Linked DNA regions of Gluconacetobacter diazotrophicus PA1 5. The main gene of each other region encodes a partner of the protein of the gene in region 2 in a complex. Links are inferred from orthologs where the notes say so. Each region holds a gene or a part of one and is shown on either strand. Other genes may lie near its edges.

Evidence for each region.
Region 1: the proteins of GDI_RS10410 (region 2) and accD are in contact, whole or in part, in a solved structure (PDB 8UXZ), measured with the Escherichia coli proteins. The link is inferred for Gluconacetobacter diazotrophicus PA1 5 from one-to-one orthologs.

What each region holds. Positions count from the first base shown.
Region 1 is NC_010125.1:1,246,506-1,250,951, forward strand. Bases 1-2,910 are described here. They hold accD (acetyl-CoA carboxylase, carboxyltransferase subunit beta), read right to left. Parts: upstream 1,952-2,910; coding sequence 1,049-1,951; downstream 1-1,048. Other genes in these bases: GDI_RS05940 (bifunctional folylpolyglutamate synthase/dihydrofolate synthase), read right to left, coding at 1-1,039; trpA (tryptophan synthase subunit alpha), read right to left, coding at 2,055-2,879; trpB (tryptophan synthase subunit beta), read right to left, coding at 2,876-2,910. Also shown: more of trpB, read right to left, coding at 2,911-4,111; GDI_RS05960 (magnesium transporter CorA family protein), read left to right, coding at 4,282-4,446.
Region 2 is NC_010125.1:2,219,601-2,235,457, forward strand. Bases 10,860-13,693 are described here. They hold GDI_RS10410 (acetyl-CoA carboxylase carboxyltransferase subunit alpha), read right to left. Parts: upstream 12,838-13,693; coding sequence 11,881-12,837; downstream 10,860-11,880. Other genes in these bases: GDI_RS10400 (SMP-30/gluconolactonase/LRE family protein), read right to left, coding at 10,860-11,044; GDI_RS10405 (competence/damage-inducible protein A), read left to right, coding at 11,119-11,871; GDI_RS10415 (tyrosine recombinase), read right to left, coding at 12,908-13,693. Also shown: GDI_RS10345 (superoxide dismutase), read left to right, coding at 1-243; GDI_RS10350 (sugar porter family MFS transporter), read right to left, coding at 327-1,745; GDI_RS10355 (SDR family oxidoreductase), read right to left, coding at 1,835-2,572; dgoD (galactonate dehydratase), read right to left, coding at 2,615-3,763; GDI_RS10365 (2-dehydro-3-deoxy-6-phosphogalactonate aldolase), read right to left, coding at 3,760-4,428; GDI_RS10370 (2-dehydro-3-deoxygalactonokinase), read right to left, coding at 4,425-5,411; GDI_RS10375 (IclR family transcriptional regulator), read right to left, coding at 5,395-6,180; preprotein translocase subunit YajC, read right to left, coding at 6,373-6,753; GDI_RS10385 (ATP-binding protein), read left to right, coding at 6,901-7,773; GDI_RS10390 (aromatic ring-hydroxylating oxygenase subunit alpha), read left to right, coding at 8,003-9,085; GDI_RS10395 (bifunctional GNAT family N-acetyltransferase/(deoxy)nucleoside triphosphate pyrophosphohydrolase), read left to right, coding at 9,090-10,133; more of GDI_RS10400, read right to left, coding at 10,136-10,859; more of GDI_RS10415, read right to left, coding at 13,694-13,825; GDI_RS20045 (hypothetical protein), read right to left, coding at 13,833-13,976; aroB (3-dehydroquinate synthase), read left to right, coding at 14,080-15,855. UniProt on the Escherichia coli protein: Component of the acetyl coenzyme A carboxylase (ACC) complex. First, biotin carboxylase catalyzes the carboxylation of biotin on its carrier protein (BCCP) and then the CO(2) group is transferred by the carboxyltransferase to acetyl-CoA to form malonyl-CoA.

The DNA.
Region 1 (4,446 bases), 980 kb from region 2 along the record:
TCATGCCGATCACCAGATGCACCGGCCGGTCGGACCAGCCGGCCAACACGTCCGCCAGGGCCTGCCCGGCGCCGGGATTGTGCCCGCCATCCAGCCATAATTCCCACCCCGGCGGCAGCAGACCGGCCAGCGCCCCGCCCAGGCGCTGCATGCGCGCCGGCCACACGGTATGGGCAATCCCGGCCCACGCCGAATCGGGCACCTCCAGCCCGCTGGCACGCAGCGCCGCCACGGCCAGCCCGGCATTGTCGATCTGGTGCGCCCCCGGCAGGCCGGGCAGCGGCAGGTCCAGGGCGCCCCGCGCGTCGGTATAGCGCAGGCCGCCCGGCGTGGCGGCAATGTCCCAGTCCTCGCCCCGGACCCGCAGGGGCGCGCCGCATTGCGCGGCCTGCGCCCGCAGGACCGCCATCGCGGCCTCCGCCTGGCGGCCGGTTACGACAGGTACGCCGGGCTTCATGATCCCGGCCTTCTCGGCGGCGATGGCGGCCAGGCTGTCGCCCAGAAAGGCCTCGTGATCCATGGAAATCGACGTGATCGCGCAGGCGGCGGGCTTTTCCAGCACGTTGGTGGCATCGAAGCGGCCGCCCAGCCCGACCTCGATGATCGCCAGGCGCGCGGGATGGCGGGCGAACAGCAGGAAGCCGGCGGCGGTCAGGACCTCGAACACCGTGATCGGCGCTCCGTCATTGACGCGCTCGATCTCCTCCAGCACCGCGACCAGCGCGTCGGTGGACACGATGTGGCCGGCCACGCGGAAGCGCTCGGTGACGTCCACCAGGTGCGGCGAGGTCATGACGTGAACCGGCCAGCCCGCCTGTTCGCCGATGGCGCGCAGGGTGGCGCAGGTGCTGCCCTTGCCGTTGGTGCCGGCGACATGGATCACCGGCGGCAGGTGGCGTTCCGGGTGGCCCAGCCGCGCCAGCAGCGCCTGCAGCCGTCCCAGCGACAGATCGATCAGGGCGGGGTACAGCCGGTTCAGCCGCTCCAGCACCGCGCCGGCGCGCCCGACGAATTCCGGCCCCAGCGAGGTGGCGGGCATCGGCGCGGATCAGGCCGCCGGCCGAACCGGCGCGGCCCCGCCCAGCGCGGCTCCCGGGGCGTTGACATGCCGATGGTTCATCAGGCCGATCAGCCGCCCCAGCATCTCCGGCAGGGCGGGGCGCTTGACCACCATGTCGATCATGCCGTGATCCAGCAGGTATTCCGCACGCTGGAAGCCCTCGGGCAGTTTCTCGCGCACCGTGTCCTCGATCACCCGCTGGCCGGCGAAACCGATCAGGGCGTTGGGCTCGCTGATCTGGACGTCGCCCAGCATGGCGAACGAAGCGGTGACGCCGCCGGTGGTGGGGTTGGTCAGCACGACGATATAGGGCAGGCCGGCATCCCGCAGCATCTGCACCGCCACCGTGGTGCGCGGCATCTGCATCAGGCTGACCATGCCTTCCTGCATGCGCGCGCCGCCCGATGCGGTGAACACGACCAGCGGCGCCTTCTGCAGGATCGCCAGCCGCGCCGCGGCCAGGAAGGCCTCGCCCAGCGCCGCGCCCATCGTGCCGGCGATGAATTCGAACGCCATCACCGCCACCACGGCGTCGTGCCCGCCGATCCTGCCGTGCGCCACGGCCATGGATTCATCCAGTTGCGACTTGGACCGTTCGTCCTTCAGCCGCTCGGTGTAGCGCTTGCGGTCGCGGAACGACAGCGGATCGACGGGGACCTTGGGCAGTTCGATGCGCGTGAACGTCCCCTCGTCGAACGTCCAGCCGAAGCGCTCGGCCACCGACGCCCGCATGTGATGGCCGCAATGCGGGCAGACATTCATCGCCTTCTGCAGGTCCTTGACCAGGATCATCTGGCTGCAGGATTCGCAGTTGGTCCACAGATTGTCCGGCACTTCGCGCTTGAGCAGACCGCGGATCTTGGGGCGGACGTACTCGGTCAGCCAGCTCATTCCATCTCTCCATGACGCAGGGCGCATGACGGCCCCGGAAACCTGCCTCCTTACAAGCTGGTGCCGGGAAATGCCAGAACCAGCTTGTGCGGGGGCCTTCGGTTCAGGTGCGGGCGTTTCGTACCGCCCGCCCCAGGGCTTCGAGCTGCGCGAGCACGCGCTTCAGCGTGTCCGGTCCGGCGCGGCCCTCGGCGTCCAGCGAGTCCTCCAGCGTGGCGATCAGCGCCGACGCCACCACGGCCGCGTCGGCGACGCGTACGGCGGCCGCCGCCTGTTCGGGCGTGCGGATGCCGAAGCCGATGGCCACCGGCAGGTCGGTCGCGGCCCGCAGGCGCGGCAGCGCCTGGGCCAGTTCGTCGGCGCTGGCGGTGCGCGTGCCAGTCACCCCGGTGATGCTGACGTAATAGATGAAGCCCGAGGCATGGCGGCAGACCAGCGGCAGGCGCGTATCGTCGGTGGTGGGCGCCACCAGCCGGATGATGTCCAGCCCGTGGTCCGCCGCCGGGCCTTCCAGCAGGTCGGCCTCCTCGGGCGGCAGGTCGACGACGATCAGCCCGTCCACCCCAGCCCGGGCGGCATCGGCGCAGAAGCGCGCGGGCCCATAGGCCTCGATCGGGTTCAGGTAGCCCATCAGCACGATCGGCGTGTCGGCATCGCCCTCGCGGAAGCGGGTGACCATCTCCAGCACGCGCGCCATGGTGGCGCCGGCCGCCAGCCCGCGCCGGGCGGCGGCCTGGATGGTGGGGCCGTCGGCGCTGGGGTCGCTGAAGGGCACGCCGATCTCGATCAGGTCGGCCCCGGCCCCGGGCATGGCACGCAGCAGCGCCAGCGAGGTCTCGTAATCCGGATCGCAGGCCTGCAGGTAGGGAATCAGGGCGCCACGGTCCTGCGCCTTCAGGGCCGCGAAACGGCGGGCGATGCGGCTCACAATGTCACTCCCAGATGTGCTGCGACGGTGAAGATGTCCTTGTCCCCCCGGCCGGAGACGTTCAGGACGACCAGAGTCTCCGGGTCCAGGGTGGGCGCGATCTTCGCCACATGCGCCAGCCCGTGCGCACATTCCAGGGCCGGGATGATGCCTTCGGTCCGGGTGCAGAGCTGGAAGGCCGCCAGGGCCTCGTCATCCGTGGCGCCCACATATTCGGCCCGGCCGATATCGTTCAGCCAGGAATGTTCCGGGCCGATGCCGGGATAATCCAGCCCGGCGCTGATCGAATGGGCCTCGTCGATCTGGCCGTCCGCGTCCTGCAGCAGATAGGTGCGGTTGCCGTGCAGCACGCCCGGCCGCCCGCGCAGGATCGAGGCCGCCGTCTCGCCGCTGTCCAGCCCCCGCCCGGCGGCCTCGACGCCGATCAGGCGCACCGAAGGATCGTCCAGGAACGGGTGGAAGATGCCCATGGCGTTCGAACCGCCGCCGATGGCCGCGACGATGATATCCGGCAGCCGTCCCTCGGCCTCCTGCATCTGCACCTTCGTCTCCTCGCCGATCACCGACTGGAAATCGCGGACCATCTGCGGATAGGGGTGCGGGCCGGCCACCGTGCCGACCAGGAAATAGGTGTCGCGGACATTGGTCACCCAGTCGCGCATCGCCTCGTTCATCGCGTCCTTCAGCGTGCCGGCACCCGACGTCACGGGCACGACCTCGGCGCCCAGCAGGCGCATGCGGAACACGTTGGGCTTCTGCCGCTCGACGTCGGTGGCGCCCATGTAGATCACGCATTTCAGGCCGAACAGCGCGCAGACCGTGGCGGTGGCGACGCCGTGCTGGCCCGCCCCGGTTTCGGCGACGATGCGGGTGCGGCCCATGCGGCGCGCCAGCAGGATCTGCCCCATGACGTTGTTGAGCTTGTGCGAACCGGTATGGTTCAGCTCCTCGCGCTTCATGTAGATCTTCGCCCCGCCCAGTTCCCGGGTCAGGCGGCGGGCGAACCACAGCGGGCTGGGGCGGCCCACGTAATCCTTCAGGTAGTAATCCAGCTCGCGGCGGAAGGCCGGATCGGCCTTGGCCTGCGCGTAGGCGGCATCCAGCTCCAGCACCAGCGGCATCAGGGTCTCGGCCACGAACTGGCCGCCGAAGATGCCGAACCGGCCGCGCAGGTCCGGGCCGGCGCGCAGGCTGTTGGCCCCGGGCGGCAGGAATCTGTCTGTTGCGCTCACGTCAGTTCTCCAGAACCCTTGGATGCAGGATGTCGGGTGTTCTGGACCGCATGGCGCAAAATTACCAGACTCCTCTTGCCCCGCGCCTGCGGGCGCGGCCGGATTTGACAGGCCGCACAACCCACCCGATACGGAATGCACGCTGCAGCCTCTTAAGGATGACGGACAGCATGTTTCTCGCCCACCGGCCCGGCAAGCCGGCCCAGGCCGTCACCGGCGATGCCGATATTGCCGGCGCTCCCTGGCTGGACCTTGTGGACCCCACGCCCGCCGAGCAGGCCCTGGCCGCGAGGCTGACCGCCCAGCGCATCCCGACCCGCGAGGACCTGGAGGAA
Region 2 (15,857 bases):
ACGCAGTTCGGGTCGGGCTGGGCGTGGCTGGTCCTGGCGGCCGACGGCAAGCTGAAGGTGACCAAGACCGCCAACGGCTCCAACCCGCTGGCCGAAGGCCAGGGCAAGGTGCTTCTGGGCCTGGATGTGTGGGAACATTCCTACTATCTGGATTTCCGCAACCGTCGTCCGGACTACACCACCAACTACCTGGACAAGCTGGCGAACTACGAGTTCGCCGAGGCGCAGCTCAAGGCCGCCTGATCGGCCCCGTCCGGCAGGCGGCATGAAAAACCCGGCCGATCCGGCCGGGTTTTTCTATGCCTGATGTTCCCTGCACGGCAGGTTCAGGGCCGGCGGCGCCCGATATCGCGCAGCCGCACGCCGCCCATCAGGTCACGTTCGATCCGCTCCAGGCTCAGGCCCTTCGTCTCGGGCACGAACAGGGCGACCAGCACCACGAACAGGGCGTTCAGGCCCGCGTACAGCCAGAATGTCTCGGACCGGCCCAGCCGATCGAGCAGCGTCAGGAACGAGACGCCCACGATCATGTTGGAAATCCAGTTGGTGGCGGTGGAACAGGCGATGCCGAAATCGCGCCCCTGCAGCGGCTGGATTTCGGAACACAGCACCCAGACCAGCGGCCCCGCCGAAAAGGCGAAGCCCGCGACGAAGCACAGCAGCAGCGCCACCGCCATGGTCTGGTCCGCCCCCTGCCCCATGCCCTCGCGCAGCATCAGGCCCAGCCCGGCCATACCGACGCTCATGACCATCAGGCCGCAGATCAGGATGGGCCGGCGGCCCAAGCGATCGACCAGCCAGATCGCCATGAAGGTGGCCGCCATGTTCACGCCGCCCACCGTCGCCGTACCCCACAGGCGGGCATGCTCGGCAAAGCCGGCCAGCCCGAAGATACGCGGGGCGTAATACATCACCACGTTCATGCCGGTGAATTGCTGGACGCATTGCAGCATGACCCCCAGGAAGACGGCGCGGCGGAAATTCCGGTTGGACCGGAACAGGGCCCATCCCCGCCCCTGCGTGCGCAACTGGGCGTCGATCTCACTCAGTTCCCGCGCCACCCCGTGGGCCTGGCCACGCAGTTCCAGCAGCGCGCGCCGGGCCTCGTCCCGCCGCCCGCGCAACATCAGCCAGCGCGGGCTGGCGGGCAGGAACGCCACCCCGATCAGGAACACGATTCCCGGAAAGGCCACGATGCCCAGCATCCAGCGCCATGCGTCGAAATAGGCGAACAGCGCGTCGGACACGAATGCTGTCAGGATGCCGATGGTCACCATCAACTGGTAGATCGACACCATCGCGCCGCGATTGGCCGCGTCGGCGATTTCCGCGATGTAGAGCGGCGCGGTGAAGGTCGAAATCCCGATGGCCAGCCCCAGCACGATCCGGGCCGCGATCAGCATGCCCACCGACCCGGACAATGCGCAGGCCGTCGATCCGACGATGAACAGGCTGGCGCCGATCACCAGCGTCCGCTTGCGCCCCAGGTCGAAGGACAGCCACCCGGCAATGGGCACGCCGACCGCCGCACCCAGCATCATCGCGGCGACGATGGCTTCCTGCTGGAACTGGGTCGCATCGAATTCCTGCGCGATCAGGCTCAGCGCACCGGAAATCACGCCGATATCCAGCCCGAACATCAGCCCGGCCACCGCCGCCAGGCCGGCGACCAGGCCGGCCCGTCCGGGCACCGCCTTCCTCAGATGCCGGGACCCCGTCGTTGCGGCATATCCGTACGCCTCCATGTTCTGCTCCGTTTTTGAGCGATTATAACGGACCGGCGACGATACGGTTCGTCTTTTTGCATGTTTCGGGCGTAAACCGCCGACCGCGCCTAGACCCAGCCGCCATCGACGATGAATTGCTGGCCGCTGCACATCCGGCTGTCATCGGCAGCCAGGAACAGGGCCATGCGCGCGATGTCGCCGGGTTCCACCCGGCCCGGCAGGCACTGGCTGCGGTCGATCTGCCGCTCGCCCTCGGGTGTCAGCCACAGGCGGCGCTGGCGTTCGGTCATCACCCAGCCGGGAACCAGCGCGTTGACCCGGATATGGTCCTGGCCCAGTTCGCGCGCCAGGGCGTTCACCAGCCCCAGCACCGCCGCCTTGGCGGTGACATAGATGGGATAGCCGGCGTTCTTCTGCATCCACCCCGTCGACCCCAGGCAGACGATCGACCCGCGCCCCGCCGCCCGCATCCCGGGCGCCACGGCCTGGGCCGCGAAGAACTGGGCGCGGATATTGATCGCGGACAGGCGCTCCCACATCGCGACATCGACCTCGTCCAGCGTGTGGCGGGCATCGTTGCCGGCATTGTTCAGCAGGATGTCCACCGGCCCGTGCGCACCGAAGGCCGTGGCGACCGCCTCGCGCAACGCCGCGACATCGGTCACGTCGCACGGGATGAACAGCACCTGCCGGCCCGCCTGGGCGACCTCGCCCGCCAGAGCGTCCGCCGCTACCCGGTCCAGGTCCACGAAGGCCACCCGCGCGCCCTGGTCGGCGAAGGCGCGGACCAGCGCCGCGCCGATGCCGCTGGCGCCCCCCGTGACCAGCACCGAACGGCCGGCCAGGCTGGGATAGCGGGCATAGGAACCCGTGTCGGGACCGGGACACTACCATTCCGCGAACGACCTCGTCGCGATGCCGCCAGACCGGTTGCGCCAGCGATGGCCCTCGGCGGCGCGGGCGCGGACATAGTCCTCGTTGATCTCGATCCCCAGGCCGGGGCCGGTCGGGATGTCCACGTGCCCATCGCGATAGGCGAAGACATCCGGATCCACCAGATAGTCCAGCAGGTCGTTGGTCTTGTTGTAGTGGATGCCCAGGCTCTGTTCCTGGATGAACGCATTGTAGCACAAGGCATCGAGCTGCAGGTTCGCCGCCAGCGCGATCGGCCCCAGCGGGCAGTGCAGCGCCACCGCGACGTCATAGGCCTCCGCCATCGCCGCGATCTTGCGGGTTTCGGTGATGCCGCCGGCATGCGACGGGTCGGGCTGGATGATGTCCACGCACCCCTGTTCGAACACCCGCTTGAAGTCCCAGCGCGAAAACAGGCGTTCGCCCAGCGCGATGGGAATCGAGGTGTGCTTGGTGATTTCAGGCAGGTCTTCCAGATGCTCGCTCAGGACCGGCTCCTCGATGAACATCAGGTCGTAGGGTTCCAGTTCCCTGGCCAGGACCTTGGCCATCGGCTTGTGCACGCGGCCGTGGAAATCCACGCCGATGCCCAGATAGGGCCCCGCCTCCTCGCGGATCGCGGCGACACGGGCGATCACGTCGTCCACCTTGGCGTGGCTGTCGACATATTGCAGTTCTTCGGTCGCATTCATCTTGATCGCGGTAAAGCCGCGATCGACCACGGCGCGGACCGCCTGGGCCGTGTCCGCCGGCCGGTCGCCGCCGATCCAGGAATAGACGCGGATACGGTCGCGGCAGCGCCCGCCCAGCAGATCGTGCACCGGCACACCGAAGGCCCGGCCCTTGATGTCCCACAGCGCCTGATCGATACCGGCAATGGCGCTCATATGCACCGCGCCGCCCCGGTAGAAGCCGCCGCGATACAGGACGGTCCAGTGATCCTCGATGCGGAACGGGTCCTTGCCGACCAGGTAGTCCGCCAGTTCGGCCACGGCGGCGGCAACGGTGTCGGCCCTGCCCTCGACCACCGGCTCACCCCAGCCGCTGATCCCCTCGTCGGTCTCGATCTTCAGGAACAGCCAGCGCGGCGGGACCTGGAACGTCGTCAGCTTCGTGATCTTCATGTCCGTTTCCGTTCCTGTTTTTCCAGTCTGGATTTTTCCAGACCGGCTTTTTCCAGGCCGGCGATAAACAGCCGCGCCGTCGCGCCGACCTCGCCCGCCGACCGCCCGGCACGATAGAGCGCCGATCCCAGCCCGAACCCCGCCGCGCCGGCCGTCACCCAGGGGTCCATCGTGTCGGGAGTGATCCCGCCCACGGGGATGAAGCGCGTACCGGCGGGAAAGACGCTGCGCCACGCCTTCAACGCCCCCGGGCCAATCTGCTCGGCCGGGAACAGCTTCAGCGCCGCAGCCCCCGCGGCCAGCGCCGCGAAGCCCTCGGTCGGGGTGGCGACGCCGGGGGTGCAGGCCATGCCGGCGGCACGGGCCGCGCCGATGACCGCGACATCGGCATGCGGCATGACGATCAGCCGCCCTCCGGCATCGGCCACCTGCCCCACCATTTCGGCGGACAGCACGGTCCCCGCCCCGATCAGCGCGGCATCCCCGAAGCGATCCTGAAGCAGGCGGATGCTGCGCAGCGGCTCGGGCGAGTTCATCGGCACCTCGATGATCGCGAAGCCCGCTTCGACCAGCGCCTGACCGATGTCCAGCACCTCGTCCGGGCGGATGCCGCGTAGGATGGCGACCAGGGGGCAGACGTCCAGGGCGCGGTCGAACGTCATCATGTCGTATCTCCGTGTGTCGTATCTTCCTCGGGGGTCGGCCGCAGGTATCCGGCTTCCACCGCGATGCGGTACAGCCCGGCCGGCGCGGTGTTGCCGACCAGGCGCGGCACCGGGGCGCCCAGCATTTCGAACGCCTGGGCGTACAGGCCGCACAGCCGGTCCTCGCCCACCAGGACGGTCGGCAACATCTCCGTCCTGTCGGCCAGGAAGGCGCGGATCTCGTCCCCGACCAGCAGGCCGGACAGGTAATCCCGCGTGGCGGCCGCGCCCAGGCCGCCGGTCAGGAACAGGCTGCGGGCCGAGAACAGCAGCGGGGCCACCCCCTGGCGGGACGACGAAGCCGCCTGGACGCCACGACGGAAGGCCGCGCGGGCCTCGTCCTCGGCCACCGGTTCGGCGCCTTCCGCCGGGCGACCCAGGATGCTGTGCTGGGACAGCACGGCGAACAGTTCGCCCGTCATGGCGGTGTGGAAGCCCGTGATCCGTCCATGACGCACCGTCACCCACTTGGAATGGGTTCCGGGCAGGATCAGCGTCGCGGCGTGGGACAGGTCCGGGTGCAGCGCCAGCGCGCCGACGATCTGGGTCTCCTCGCCCCGCATCACGTCCGGCAGGGGCTGGAACTGCCGCAGGCCGGGCACGATTCCCGGCACCGCGCCGCCCATGTGCGGCCGCCCCAGCGCCCGGGCCAGGGCGGCGGCATCGGCCGGGCAGTCGACATAGGGGACCTCGTGCCAGCCGTTCACGCTGCCGATCATCCCGCACGCGATCAGCTTCAGGCCCGCCGCATCCGGCCAGTCGGCCAGCAGCGCCACCAGCGCCGCCGGAAACCCGCCCTCCGGCAGGTTCAGGATGCCCCACGGCCCGCTGGCCGCGTCCAGCACCGTGCCATCCGCCGCCATGCGCCAGGCCCGCAGCGCGGAGGTTCCCCAGTCGATCGCGATCAGGGCTCCGTCCCCGGGTTGTTCATGCGGCACGGACATCGGACCTCCATCCCAGCCGGGCCGACAGGTCGGCCGCCGCGCGGCGCACGACCGGCGCCAGGGCCTGCATGCGCACGGGCGACAGATAGGGCGTGGCGCTGGCAACGCTCAGCGCCACGACGATCCGTCCGTCACGATCGCGCACCGGGGCCGCGACACAGCGAATCCCGATCTCGTTATCCTCCAGGTCGAACACGCAGCCCTCGGCCCGATAGGCGCGCATCCGCTCCACCCACGCCGTGCGCTCATCCGGCGTGGCATCGGGCCGGGCGGCATCGAACAGCAGGCCCCACTCGTCCTCGTCCAGGTCCAGCATCAGGGCACGCCCGATCCCGGTCAGGGCCAGCCTCATGCGCTGCCTGACGCGCGAGCGCATTTCCAGGCCCCGCTGTCCGGGGATCTTGTCCAGATAGAGAATGTCGGCGCCGGAGCGCACACCCACATGCACTGTGTCGCGCGTTTCCGCCCCCAGCCGCTCGGCCACGGGCCGTGCCAGCGTGGCCAGCGAGGTCTCGGCCCGCGCGCGCTGGGACAGCGCCGCCAGGCGCGGACCCAGGTCGTAGGTTCCGTCGGACTGCTGAAGCAGCCAGTTCAGCCGGACCAGCGACTGCACGATTCGTTGCGTGGTGCTGCGGGTGCAGCCGGTCGCGGTCGCGATGGCAGGCAAGGTCCGGTGTCCCGAATCCACGGCATCGACGATCGCGATCCCGCGTTCCAGGGCCTGCGTTCCGCTGGCCGCCGTCCCCTTGCCGTCATTATGGCCCATCATCGTGCCCTCCCGTCCCAAATCGCTAGGCCAGACGAGGAAGAAACTCAATATATGAACTATTGACCCACATTGTGGGTTTTTGAAGAAAAATGGCGACTTTCCGCCATCCGGAAACGCGAAACGCCCGGTCGCTGTCCGTACTGGACGGCGACCGGGCGTCTTCAACTCTGCGGGATCGTGGGTAGGAAGGCCTCAGCCAGCCTTGGCGCCGGTGTCGTTGGCCGGCTTGGCGCTGCTGCTGACGACCGAGGTGATGGTCTCGCGCAGCACCGTCACCCGCACGTTGGGGGCGATTTCGACCTCCATTTCATTCGAATCGTCGCGGACCTTCTGCACGGTGGCGACAATGCCGCCCGCCGTCAGCACGCGGTCGCCGCGGCGCAGCGACGCCAGCTGCGCGCGAAGCTGCTTCTGCTTCTGCTGCTGCGGCCGGATCAGGATGAAATAGAAGATCACGAACATCGCGACGTACGGCAGGATCGACATCATGCCGCCGGCGCTGAGGAGACCCCCTTCGCCTCCGGCGGTCTGGGCGTATGCCGGGGTAACCAGGAAATCGGAAAGAAGGGTCATGAGGGGTCGTTCCGGCCTTCATTATTGGGTTGCGGGGCGCGGGACTGGACCATAGTTTTCGCCTGTTTCCCGTCAAGGCGTCGGTTCGCATTCCCGAAGGCCCGCCGCGCTCCGGGCCCATTCTACAGCCTTGGAACAGGACCGACGATGGATTCCGACCTGCTGCCCGTTCTCGACCGCATCGCCAGTGCGCTGGAGCGGCTGTCCCCCCCGCCGCCGACGCTGGCCGGCCTGGACGCGGCCGACGCGTTCGTCTGGCATCCCGCGCAGGGCCGGCTGACCCCGGTCGGGCACGTGGCGCATGTCGATATCGACCTGCTGCGCGGCGTCGCGACCCAGCGCCGGCTGGTGCTGGAGAACACGCTGCATTTCGCGCGCGGGCTGCCGGCCAACAACGCGATGCTGTGGGGCGCGCGCGGCATGGGCAAGTCCTCGCTGGTCAAGGCCGCCCACGCCCAGGCCAACCTGCTCGACGGCCGCCCCGCGCCCGCCGGCCGAGGCCGGCTGGTCCTGATCGAGATCCAGCGCGAGGATCTGTCCACCCTGCCCGACCTGCTGGCGCTGCTGCGCAACAGTTCGCGCCGGTTCATCGTGTTCTGCGACGACCTGTCGTTCGAGAGTGAGGACGCCGATTACAAGGCGCTGAAATCGGTGCTGGACGGCGGCATTTCGGGACGGCCGGCCAATGTGCTGTTCTATGCGACGTCGAACCGGCGGCACCTGATGCCGCGCGACATGATCGACAACGAACGCTCCACCGCCATCAACCCGTCCGAGGCGGTCGAGGAGAAGGTTTCCCTGTCCGATCGATTCGGGCTGTGGATCGGCTTTCACAACTGCGCGCAGGACGTCTTCCTCGACATGGTCCGGGCCTATGCCGCCGCACGCGCCCTGCCGATTGCCGACGCCGAACTGGCGCAGCGCGCCAACGCATGGTCGGTCACGCGCGGCGGCCGGTCGGGGCGCGTCGCCTATCAGTTCATCGAGGATCTTACGGCCGAACTGGCACCCGCGCAGTAGGAGGCGGTTTTGACATGCGTCAAGGCCGGAGACGGCCGGGCGCGTTCATCATTGCGTGCCCCGCGTCGTCAAACCGCCACAGAAGGGTGTCTGGATGCCGGTATCGCCATGGCACCGAAAAAATTTCCCAATACGGAATGATAGCCCCTTAATGCATCGTGCGGCAGGGCTGCGATCGCGTGTATGATCCGCCGGCTCCGAGCCTCAGCGCCTGAACCCAAGAGAGACGATGAACCAGATTTTTTCGACGGATAGCATCCCCCCGGCCGGCCTGACCCCCGAAGGAGATCTGCGGCGGGTCCGGTCCAATCCCGATTTCTGGTATCCCGTGGCCTGGTCGCGCGAGCTGAAGGTCGGCAAGACCATCGGCACGCGCTATGCCGGCCAGCCGATCGCCCTGGTCCGCCCCGCCGAGGGCGAAGTCTTCGCGCTGGAAGACCGCTGCGCCCACCGCCAGGTGCCGCTGAGCAAGGGCGTGGTGAAGGGCCAGGCGGTCCAGTGCTGTTATCACGGCTGGGCGTACGGCCGGTCCGGCCGCTGCATCGACGTGCCGTATCTGGGCAAGGGCAAGCTGCCGAACGGTGTGCGCACCTATCCCTGCCGCGAACAGGATGGCCTGATCTTCGTCTTCCCCGGCGACCCGGAGCGCGCCGCCGCGACACCGTTGCCCCGCCTGGCGCAGACGACCAACCCGGATTACAAGACCCGGCGTTTCGGGCGGCACGTCAAATGCCATTACAGCTTCATGCACGAGAACCTGATGGATATGAACCATCAGTTCATGCACATGAAGCAGATGGGGCAGATGAAGCCTCGTTTCCTGGGACAGGATCGCGGTCCCGGCATGATCGAGGCCCGCTACACCTTCGCGCGGACCGGCGGCAAGCAGCCGCTGGGCGAGGCGCTGGTCTTCGGCCAGAAGCGCGACAACAGCGCCAAGTACGCGCACCGCGACGTCATGACGATCCGCACGGAATATCCGTACCAGACCCTGAAGATCCAGGCCGAGGGCACCCCCCCGGTCATGGATCTGTGGATCGTCTATGTCCCGCAGGACGCCGAGGAAATGACCAACCGGGTGTTCGGCCTGCTGTCGATCAAGCGGCCCAGGGTGCCCGGCCTGCTGGATATGGCGTGGCCGTTCCTGGTCGCATTCACCGAGCGGATCTTCAGCGAGGACCGCGAGATCGTGGAACTGGAGCAGGCCGCGTGGGACGAACTGGGGGGCGACCATAACCAGGAAGTCTTCCCCGTCATTCGCAGCCTGCGCGAATTGCTGGCCGAATGCGGTATCCCCGCCGCCCGATCCTGAAAGCATGATGCATGACGGCATGACGATCGACCTGGGAACGGATCGGACGGACGCGGCCCTGCAGGCCGGGCCCTACCGCCTGCGCACGCTTCTGCCGTCCGATGCCGGCACGATGCACCGGCTGGTCAATGACTGGAGCGTCATCCGGATGCTCAGCCGGGTGCCGTTCCCCTATCCGCGCGGCCTGACGGATGACTGGATCGCCTCGACCCAGGACCTGTCCCGGCGGGGCGCGGCCTATCATTTCGCCATCACCCACCCCGAATCGGACGACCCCGATTCGCTGATGGGCTGTATCGGGGTGCAGGTGAATGCCGCCGCCCGGTCGGCCACCGTCGGGTACTGGGTCGGCCGTCCCTACTGGAATCGCAAGGTGGCCTCGACCACCGTGGAACGAATCGCGCGCTGGGCGCTGGCCACCCTGCCGATCGAACGCGTGGCCGCCGCCGTCGCGCATGACAACCCGGCCTCGATCGCCGTGCTGCGCCGCATCGGCTTTCGCGAGACCGGATCGGGGCGTCAGGCCTTCGTATCGCGCGGCACGGGGGACCATCCCGTGCTGCTGTTCGAAGCGACGCGCGCCGACCTGGCGATGGATGACCCCGGGGTCGGGTCCGCCCCGCTTCCGGCGGGCCGGACGCCGGAACAGAAGCGCGTCATCCTGGTGGCCGCCGTGGCGCTGGTCGATACGGACGGGCGAATCCTGCTGGCCCGCCGGCCCGAGGGCAAGCCGATGGCCGGCCTGTGGGAATTCCCCGGCGGCAAGGTCGAAACCGGGGAAACGCCCGAAGCGGCGCTGATCCGCGAGCTGGACGAGGAACTGGGGCTGGACGTCGCCCGGTCGTGCCTGGCCCCCTATACATTCGTGTCGCACGATTACGGGCATTTCCACCTGCTGATGCCCGTCTATGTCTGCCGGCGATGGAAGAACGTCCCCCACCCGCGCGAGGGCCAGACCCTGGCCTGGGTCCGGGCCGACGACCTGTCGCACTATCCGATGCCCGAGGCCGACCTGCCGCTGATCCCCCTGCTGCGGGACCTTCTTTAAGTTTACAGCACGATCGACCGGTCGAGCGGGAACACCGCCTGTTTCTGTCCGGGAATGCTGGTGCCGAACGAGAACAGTCCGCCGGTCAGGGGCTCCGCGTCCAGTTGCTCGGGCGACAGGCCCTTGCGCGCCGTGGTGACGAACACGGTGCGGTAGTCGGCCCCGCCGAACGCGACCTTGGTGACGTTGCGGGCGGGAAGCGGAATGGGATCGACCGGCGTGCCATCGGGGGCCAGGCGCTCGATCCGCCCGCGGCCCCACACCCCGATCCACAGGAAGCCCGCGCTGTCCACCGCGATCCCGTCCGGGTAGCCATCCTGCAGCGTCGCGAAGACCCGGCGATTCGACAGCACACCGCCCGACCCGACATCGAAAGCATAGACGGTGCGGGCGGGCGAGTGATTGTGGTACAGCGTCCGCCCGTCGGGCGACAGCGCGGGGCCGTTGCTGACGATATATCCCTCGTCCTCGCGATGGACGTGCAACCGTCCCTGGTCCTGGCTGACGGAATAGAGCGATCCGGTCGGATCGGTTTCGGCGTCGTGCATCGTGCCGAACCACAGGCGCCCGAACCGGTCCACATGCCCGTCATTGATGCGGTTGTCCGGCAATTCCGGTTCCACCAGCGTGTCCAGGCTGAAATGTCCGCTGGCGGGGTCGAACCGGTGCAGCCCGTCCTTCAGGCCGCACAGGAAGGTCCCGTCGTTCGACGGCACCAGGAAGCCGGGGCGATTCGGGGCAAGCCACGTCATCGTCTCGCCGCTTTCCGGCCGGTAGCGATGGATCGCCCGGCCGACGATATCGACGAAATACAGTGCCTGCTCGCCCTCGGACCAGACGGGCCCCTCGCCCAGCGTGGCCCGCAGATCCCAGACGCATCGCGGCGCGCCGCAGATTGGTCCCATCATCATCGCGTTCCTCCTCTCTGGCCCTGCCGGGCGGTACGGTTCATATTGGCATCATACTGCAAACCGGGAGCACGTTCATGAACCCGACTGCCTGCATCCTGGTCATCGGCAATGAAATCCTGTCAGGCCGGACCCAGGATGTGAACGTGCAATATATCGCGCGGCGCCTGACCGAACTGGGCATCACATTGGCGGAAGTTCGGGTCATTCCCGACCAGCGCGCGGTCATCGTCGGCACGGTCTGCGACGTGCGGGCGCGCTTCGATCATATTTTCACCACGGGCGGAATCGGCCCCACCCATGACGACATCACCGCCCCCTGCATTGCCGAGGCGTTCGGCGTGCCGTGGTCGGTCCATCCCGATTCGTTCCGCCTGCTGGAAGCGCATTTTCCCCCGGGTGAATTCAACGCCGCCCGCCAGCGCATGGCAACGCTGCCGGAAGGGGCGACGCCGATCGCCAATCCGGTTTCGGTCGCCCCGGGGTTCAGCATCGGCAATGTCCATGTGATGGCGGGCGTTCCACGCATCATGCAGGCGATGTTCGAGGAACTGGCCCCGACCCTGCGCCACGGCACGCCCGTCACGTCGCGAAGCTGGTACGCGCTGGGGTTGTACGAGGGCGCGCTGGCCGAAGGACTGGCGGACATCCAGGATCGTCACCCCAGCGTCGATATCGGGTCCTATCCGTTCCGCCGGCCCGACGGGCGGCGGGGCGTGGCCCTGGTCAGCAAGGGGCTGGACGCCGCCGCCGTCTGCCACGCGGCGGACCGCGTGCGCGAACTGATCGAACGGCTGGGCTTCACCCCAGCGGAGGGCGAACCGCCGTAAAGGGCCCGTTCAGCTCAGGCTGTCGCGGCCCATGGCGAGGAATTTTTCCCGCCGCTGCGCGACCAGCATGGGGGCGCTGAGCGACAGCAGGTCGGGCAGTTCGGCCGCGATCGAATCGCCAACCGAGCGAATGGTGCTTTCTGGGTCGCGCTGGGCGCCCCCCACCGGCTCGGGGATGATCCGGTCGATCAGCTTCAGTTGCAGCAGGTCCTGCGCCGTCAGCTTCAGCGCCTCGGCCGCGCTGGTCGCCTGCTTGGGGTCGCGCCACAGGATCGACGCGCAGGCTTCGGGCGAGATCACCGAATAGATCGCGTGTTCCAGCATCATCACCCGGTCGCCCGCGCCCAGGGCGATGGCGCCGCCGGACCCGCCCTCGCCGATCACGGTGGCGATCACCGGCACCGGCGCCGACAGGCAGGTGTCGATGGACCGCGCGATCGCCTCGGCCTGGCCGCGTGCCTCGGCATCGATGCCGGGCCACGCGCCCGACGTGTCGATGAAGGTCAGGATCGGCATGCCGAAGCGGCCCGCCAGTTCCATCAGGCGCTGCGCCTTGCGATAGCCCTCGGGCCGCGCCATGCCGAAATTATGCGCCAGCCGGCTTTCCAGTTCCGAACCGCGCTCGGTCCCGATCACCACCACCGGCTGATTCTGGAACCGGCCTATGCCGCCGATCACCGCCTTGTCCTCGCCGAACAGCCGGTCGCCGGCCAGGGGCGTGAAATCCTGGATCAGCGTGCCGATGTAGTCCGCGGCGTGCGGACGCTGGGCATGGCGGGCGACCTGGACCTTCTGCCACGGGCTCAGCTTGGCATAGGCCGCGCGAAGCTGCTTTTCGGACTTGTCCGTCAGGCGGGCGATTTCTTCGGCAAGATTGATGCCATCGGGCTCGGACATCTTGCGAAGCTCGTCGATCTTGTTCTCAAGCTCGGCGACCGACTTTTCGAAATCTAGAAACTGGCGCATGCGGTGCGGATAGCACAGCCACGAATCCTGCCAAGTCTATTCCGCAGCGAAACCACAACCGGGACGGTTTTCAGCGGGTTTCTCCGTCCCCGCCACGCGCCAGCGGGTGATAGGCCTCGACCGCCTGGCGCAGCCGTTCGGCCAGGACGTGGGTATAGATCTGGGTCGTGGCGATGTCGGCATGGCCCAGCAGGACCTGCAGCGCCCGCAGGTCGGCCCCCCGGGCCAGCATGTGCGTGGCGAAGGAATGACGCAGTACGTGCGGGGACAGCCGGGCCGGGTCCAGCCCGGCGCGTAGCGCGACGTCGTGCAGGATGCGGTCGAACCCCTGCCGCGTCAGCGGCCGGTCCGGCGCGCGGCCGGGAAACAGGTATGGGCTGCGGCGGGGCCCGTCATGGGCGATCAGCGCCTCGGCCGCCGCCCGGGCCGCCGCCGACAGGGGCACGAGTCGCTCGCGCCCGCCCTTGCCGCGTACCATCAGCATCTGCGCGTCACGGCCCAGGCCGCGCCGGGGCAGCGCCAGCAGTTCGGATATCCGCAGGCCGGACGCATACAGCATTTCCAGCGCGGCGCGGGCCACCAGCCACCGCCGCGCCGCGCCGCCATCGGGCGGGGGAACGCAGGCGGCCAGCAGGGCATCGACCTCGTCCTCGGTCAGGAAGCGGGGCAGCGTCGCGGGCAGGCGCGGCGTGTCCAGCAGTTCGGCCGGATTGTCCTGCCGCACGCCCTCGCGCGCCAGGAACAGGTGAAACTGCTTCAGGCAGGACAGGCGCCGCGCCTGGGTCCGCGGCGACAGTCCGGCACGAGCCAGGCTGCCCATGTAATCGCGCAGCAGGGCGGAATCGGCGTCATGGAGCGACCGGCCCGCCTGCCGGGCGTGGGCGGCGAAATCGTCCAGGTCCCGGCCATAGGCCTTCAGCGTGTTCGCGGCGGCACCCCGTTCGGCCGCCAGCATTTCGAGGAACGCCTCGGCCTGCGCGCTCACGATCCCCGGCTCAGGGATGGGCGAAACGATCCGACGGCAGGTCCTTGTGCACCGGCAGGGTCGGAGCCGGCGGCGGGAAGGCCCCCAGCGAGACGAATCCCCCCGCGGCGGCCAGGACCACGATACCCGCAAGAGCCAACAGGATACGCTGCATAACCCAACCCCGACGCGATGACGCCACGCGGCGGCGCGAGCGGGCAGGACCGTTCGCGAACCGTCATGGCTTGGTGCCTCTGCTGTATGTTAGGTTTGCGATCATGTCACGTCCGATCGAACCGCCAGCCCCCGAGAGTACCGACCTGTCCCCCGCCGGGGGGCGCGACGCCCCGTTCCTGGCGTTCGACCTCGATGCCCTGGTTGCCGCCGACAGGCCCGACAGGCCGGGCCCGCGCGCCCCGGGACCGCACGAGCGCAGCGTCGTGCTGGTCGGGCTGATGGGGGCGGGCAAGACGACGATCGGCCGGCGGATCGCGGCACGGCTGGGCATGCCCTTCGTCGATGCCGACGTGGAAATCGAGCGCGCGGCCGGATGTTCCATCGCCGACCTGTTCCGCCGGTATGGCGAGGCCGAATTCCGCAAGGGCGAGCACCGCGTCATCCGCCGCATCCTGAGCGGCCACCCGCTGGTGCTGGCGACGGGCGGCGGCGCGTTCATGGACCCGGTGACCCGCGCGGTCATCCGCGACCGCGCGACCTCGGTCTGGCTGCGGTGCCCGCTGCCGGTGCTGGTGCGCCGCGTCCAGGGGCGGACCCACCGGCCCCTGCTGAACGAGGGCAACCCGCGCGACATCCTGGCGGCCCTGATGGAAATCCGGCATCCGGTCTATGCCGAAGCGAACATCACCGTGGATTGTGGAGAAGAAAGCGTGGACCAGAGTGCCGCCACCGTCATCAGCGCCCTGACCCTGGCGAAGCCGCCGCGACTCGTCCCCGTGATCCTGGAACGCTGGCGCTACGACGTGACCATCGGCGAGGACCTGCTGCGCCATGCCGGAATCCTGCTGGCCCCGGTCCTGCCGCAAAAGCGTGTGGTGGTCGTGACCGATTCGACCGTCGCGACGCTGCACCTGCCGCGCCTGCTGGCCGGGCTGGCCGAGGGCGCGATCCGGGCGGAAACGATCGTCGTCCCGCCCGGGGAAGGGTCGAAGACAATGGCCGAATACGAGCGCGTGACCAACGCGCTGCTGGACATGGGGGTCGAGCGCGGCACCACGGTGATCGCCCTGGGCGGCGGCGTGGTGGGCGACCTGGCGGGATTTGCCGCCGCCACCACCCTGCGCGGCCTGCCCTTCGTGCAGATCCCGACGACGCTGCTGTCGCAGGTCGATTCGTCGGTGGGCGGCAAGACGGGGATCAACACCCCGTTCGGCAAGAACCTGCTGGGCGCCTTCCATCAGCCGCTGGCGGTGCTGGTGGATACCACGACGCTGGCCAGCCTGCCGGCGCGCGAGGTCCGCGCCGGCTATGCCGAGATCGTCAAATCCGGCCTGATCGGCGATGCCGCCCTGTTCGAATGGTGCGAAGCCAACGGCCAGGCCGTACTGGACGGTGACGCCGATATCCGGGCCGAGGCCGTCCGCCAGGCCTGCGCGTTCAAGGCCCATGTCGTCGGCGACGACGAGCGGGAAGAAAAGAAATCGGACGGCCGCGCACTACTCAACCTGGGCCATACGTTCGGCCACGCGCTGGAGGCCGAACTGGGCTATGACGGCCGCCTGCTGCATGGCGAGGCCGTGTCGATCGGCCTGCGCCTGGCGTTCCTGGCGTCGGTCCGGATGGGGTTCTGCGACCGCACCGACCTGAACCGCGTCACCGCCCATCTGGAGCGGCTGGGCATGCCGGCGCGGATCAGCGACGTTGGCGAAACGTTCTCGGCCGACCGGTTGATCGCGCATATGCAGCGGGACAAGAAAATGCGCGACGGACGCCTGTCCTTCGTCCTGGTGCGCGGGATCGGGCAGGCCTTCACCTGCCGCGACGTCCCGGACGCGGTGGTCCGCGATATTCTTTTGGCGGAAGGATGCGCGGCCTGAAC